2 regions of the Solibacillus kalamii genome follow, and region 2 is predicted to be linked to the other one. Evidence: riboswitches for the same ligand, from Rfam matches in the RefSeq annotation. Region 2 holds a riboswitch; the other holds the start of a gene.
The links. A riboswitch is a leader RNA that binds a small molecule or an ion and turns the genes downstream of it on or off. The one in region 2 is predicted to bind S-adenosylmethionine.

Region 1: linked by a shared signal. The riboswitch ahead of metK (methionine adenosyltransferase) and the one ahead of CBM15_RS08700 (O-acetylhomoserine aminocarboxypropyltransferase/cysteine synthase family protein) in region 2 are both predicted to bind S-adenosylmethionine.

Annotation. Positions count from the first base shown of each region.
Region 1 covers NZ_NHNT01000015.1:79,301-81,768, forward strand. The annotation lists gene metK (methionine adenosyltransferase) at 56-1,252, opposite strand; SAM riboswitch class I at 1,516-1,631, opposite strand; gene pckA (phosphoenolpyruvate carboxykinase (ATP)) at 1,831-2,468, shown strand, end outside.
Region 2 covers NZ_NHNT01000004.1:139,975-142,442, reverse strand. The annotation lists gene CBM15_RS08705 (hypothetical protein) at 1-88, opposite strand, end outside; gene CBM15_RS08700 (O-acetylhomoserine aminocarboxypropyltransferase/cysteine synthase family protein) at 278-1,582, opposite strand; SAM riboswitch class I at 1,699-1,813, opposite strand; gene nfsA (oxygen-insensitive NADPH nitroreductase) at 2,071-2,468, shown strand, end outside.

The DNA.
Region 1 (2,468 bases), on a different contig from region 2:
TATGAGATCATAAAAAAGGAGCTATCCATTAAACTGGATGCTCCTTTTTATTATATTAAATTCCTGCTTTTGCTTTCAATTCAGCCGCTTTATCCGTACTTTCCCATGGCACATTTAAATCTGTGCGACCGAAATGTCCGTATGCTGCTGTTTGCTTATAAATCGGACGACGTAAATCAAGCATTTTAATAATGCCCGCAGGACGTAAATCAAAGAGCTCACGTACCCAGTTCACGATTTTTGATTCTTCTACTTTTCCTGTACCGAATGTATCAACCGCGATTGATACAGGTTGTGCAACACCGATTGCATACGCCAGTTGCACTTCAGCACGGTCAGCTAGGCCAGCTGCTACAATGTTTTTAGCAACATAACGTGCTGCATATGCTGCAGAGCGGTCAACTTTTGTCGCATCCTTACCGGAGAATGCTCCGCCACCATGACGCGCATAGCCGCCGTAAGTATCAACAATAATTTTACGACCTGTAAGACCTGCATCCCCTTTAGGTCCGCCGATTACGAAACGACCTGTTGGGTTGATGAAGTATTTTGTTGCTTCATCCAATAATTGAGCAGGAACAACCGGTTTAATAACGTGCTCTTTAATATCTGTTTGAATTTGTTCTAATGTTGCTTCTTCATCATGCTGTGTTGAAATAACGATTGTATCCACACGAACAGGTTCATTGTTTTCATCATATTCGATTGTTACTTGTGTTTTACCATCCGGACGTAAATATTCCAATTCTCCTGATTTACGTACTTCTGTTAAACGACGTGCTAATTTATGAGCTAAAGAAATTGGCATCGGCATTAATTCCGGTGTTTCGTTACATGCATAGCCGAACATTAATCCTTGGTCGCCAGCACCGATTGCTTCCAGTTCATCATCTGTCATTGAACCTTCACGCGCTTCCAATGCTTGGTCAACACCTTGTGCAATGTCAGGTGATTGCTCTCCTACTGCTACTAGTACCGCAAGGTTTTCCGCATCAAAGCCGTACTTACCGCGTGTGTAGCCGATTTCTGCCACTGTATCGCGGATAATTCCTTTCATATCTACATAAGTAGAAGTTGTAATCTCACCAGATACTAATACTAAGCCTGTTGTTACCGTAGTTTCACAAGCTACACGTGCATTTGGATCTGCAGCTAAAATAGCGTCTAAAATGGCATCCGAAATTTGGTCACAAATTTTATCCGGATGTCCTTCCGTTACACTTTCTGATGTAAACAGTCGACGATTTGTCATGTCATTTCCTCCTAAATCACTTTGGCAATTGTTTTTTATTGATACGGTACTCATTACCCATGTCCGTTATATAAAGCAATTACGCAAATGCGTATCTACCTTTTAACGTCAAGCTATATTTGCTTTAACACGAGGGTCTGAAAGGCTGTAACTATATAATTTTCGCTCAGCACGAAATTGTAAAACAAAATAAAAAAAATCCTTTCTCTCATAGCCGTGTTCATCACACGTGAGGAAAGGATATTACGTTTCGTTACCTTTCACTCTTATCGTTCAAGGGAATTTTTGCCCTTGCATCAGGTTGGCACCAACACGTATAAAATATACGCAGGTTGCCGGGTTTCATAGGGCCTGCCCCTCCACCAGCTCGGGATAAGAGTATCCGTTCAATTAAACATCTTACGCAAAAAAACAAGTGCTGTCAACAAATTTTGACGTATTTCGCAATGTTTAAAATTCCGGAAAAAATAATTTGCAATTAGTATAGATTATTTCACTTAATGTGTTATACTATTTTTGAATTAGGAATCAACTCCCCTCTATAAGGGAATACTATAAAAAAGGATGGTATTTAATAGATGAATTCGGTAGAAATTGCTAACGAGCTGAAAGAACTTTTAAACGGGGAAAACATCAAAACTCAATTATCTGTTCCACAATTAGTTGAAAAAGCTACATCACGCGGAGAAGCCGTGCTGACTGTTGAAGGCGCATTACGTGCCCAAACAGGAAAATACACTGGCCGTTCTCCAAAAGATAAATATATAGTAAAAGAAGAAATTTGCAACAATAAAATCGATTGGGGCAAAGTTAACCGTCCGATTTCTGCAGAGGTATTTGATAAACTTTATGTGAAAGTTGTTAATTACTTAAAAGAACGTGACGAGTTATATGTATTCAACGGTTTTGCAGGTGCAGACAAAGAGTCTCAATTATCTATTAAAGTAATTAATGAATATGCATGGCATAATCTATTCTGTCATCAATTGTTCATCCGCCCAACAGCAGACGAATTGGCTAAACATGTTGCCGAGTTTACAATCGTATCTGCGCCAAACTTCAAAGCAGATCCTGAAGTAGACGGTACAGGATCGGAAACATTCATTATAACATCTATTGAAAAGAAAATCATCTTAATCGGCGGAACTGAGTACGCAGGTGAAATGAAGAAGTCAATCTTCGGTATTATGAACTACTTATTGCCTGAACAAGGTAT
Region 2 (2,468 bases):
TCGCACAAGCATTCACAAATTCCTTTACGTCATTTAGTTCATAAATAATATAGGCTGCAACGTTTTGTGCACTGTATACTTTCCCCATGTTGAACAACTCCTTTTCTTCCAATGATGCTGCAACATCACTTTAAATTTTTCTGGTTGGTAATATAATTATCCCAATTGTATTACTAGGTATTTAATTTGTCAATAAAACTTATAAAAATAGTAGGGATTAATTTTCTAAAAATTGCTTAGCTTTTCGAATGGGAAAAGCTAAGCTTTTTTTAAAGCATTATGCGTTTGTTTCTACTCCAACTTCCGCTGCAACTTTCGCTAATGCCTGCTCTAAATCCGCGATAATATCTTCCGCTGCTTCTAACCCGATCGATAAGCGAATGAGCTCTTCCGATACGCCAGCAGTTTTTAATTCTTCCGCAGATAACTGTTGGTGTGTTGTGCTCGCAGGATGAATAATTAATGAACGGGCATCGCCAACGTTCGCTACATGTGAGAACAATTCCACGTTATCGATTACTTGGCGGCCAGCTTCACGTCCCCCTTTAATACCGAACGTAATGATTGATCCGAATCCGTTTTTCAAATACTTTTTCGCTAAATCATGTGTCGCAAAATCTTCAAAGCCGTTGTAATTCACGTACTCCACAAATGGGTGGTTTCTTAAATACTCGGCAACTTTCTGTGTATTTTCATTGTGTCGGACAATACGCAAATGAAGCGTTTCAAGTCCTTGCAGGAAATTAAATGCCGCGTCAGCAGATAATGTTGGACCAAAATCACGCAATAGTTGAACACGAAGCTTTGTCGCAAATGCAGCGCCTGCTGTGTCAATTCCGTAGCGTAGACCATGGTAAGAAGTATCCGGTTCTGTAAATCCTGGATGTCTTCCTTGCGTCCAGTCAAACTTCCCGGCATCAACGACAATTCCTCCAATCGTCGTTCCATGACCGCCAATCCATTTTGTTGCAGAATGAATGACAACATCCGCGCCGAATTCAATCGGATTACTTCCATATGGGGAAGCAAATGTGCTGTCGATTAATAAAGGAAGACCATTGTCATGGGCGATGTTTGCTACCGCTTCAATATCCAGTACTTTCAAGCTTGGATTTCCGATAATTTCAGCAAAGATTGCCTTCGTTTTATCAGTGATTGCCGCTTGGAAATTTTCAGGCTTTGATTCATCTACGAATTTTACTGTAATGCCGTAACGAGGCAATGTTGTCGCGAATAAATTATAAGTCCCACCGTAAAGTGAACCTGCCGCAACAATTTCATCCCCTGCACCGGCTACGTTTAAAATAGAAAATGCTACTGCTGCTGCGCCAGATGAAAGCCCTACTGCAGCTGTGCCCCCTTCTAATAAAGCAACCCGTTCCTCAAATGCCCCGACTGTCGGGTTCATAATTCTTGAATAAATATTGCCTGTTTCCTGTAATGCAAATAGACGTTGCGCATGAGCTGTGTCATTAAATGCATAGGCCGTTGTACGGTAAACCGGAACTGCAATTGCTCCTGTTTCCGGGTCTGGCTTTTGACCCCCGTGTAATAATAATGTTTCTGGTCTTAAATTTGTCATTTTAATACCCCCAAAAATTTAATCGATGGTGAAATCGGTGTTTTTGAGGAGGATTTTTTAAATGAAAAAAACCCTCTTCAGTTAAGAAGAGGGTTGCGCATGAGCAAGTTTGCCTCCTCTTATCTTTCAAAATGATTGTCCATTTTGTAGGATTTAGCACCTTAGTCAGTTCATCACTTACTGGTTGCCGGGCATCTCAGGGCCTATTCCCTCCGCCGCTCTTGATAAGAGTTATGTGATTTGTGTTCCATCGTTGAGTCTCAGTATAAAACATACTAATCCTATATGTCAACACAAAAAATTAAAATTTTCTGATTTCTATTCTGATTTCTATTCTGATTACTCTTATCTGTATTTAACGATATGCAAAAATCCCCTCCCTATGAATTGAATAGACGCTTATAATCGACTTCAACTAAAATATTGACTAAAATAAGCTTGAAGGATATACAATCAAGTTTTTTATTACATAAAAGGGAGATGTTCACGTGAATACAAAAGAATTATTACGCAGTCACACATCTGTTCGCAAATATACAGGTGAGGAAATTTCAAAAGAAACTGTCATCGATTTAATTGAAACAGCACAAATGGCGGCAAGCTCGCATTTTGTGCAGGCATACAGTGTTATCTGGGTAACGGATGAAGAAAAGAAAACTAAGCTGGGTGAACTGTCTAAAAACGAATTCCAATTCAAAACAGCTGGTGCCTCTTTCTTGTTTTGCGTAGATTTCAAACGTTTGCAGGTAGCTGGTCAAAAACACGGAGTCGATATTTCTGCTGACACGGCTGAAAACGTGCTTGTAGGTGTAGCAGACGTTGCATTATTTGCCCAAAACTTTGTTATTGCAGCTGAATCAATGGGTTATGGCATTTGCTATATTGG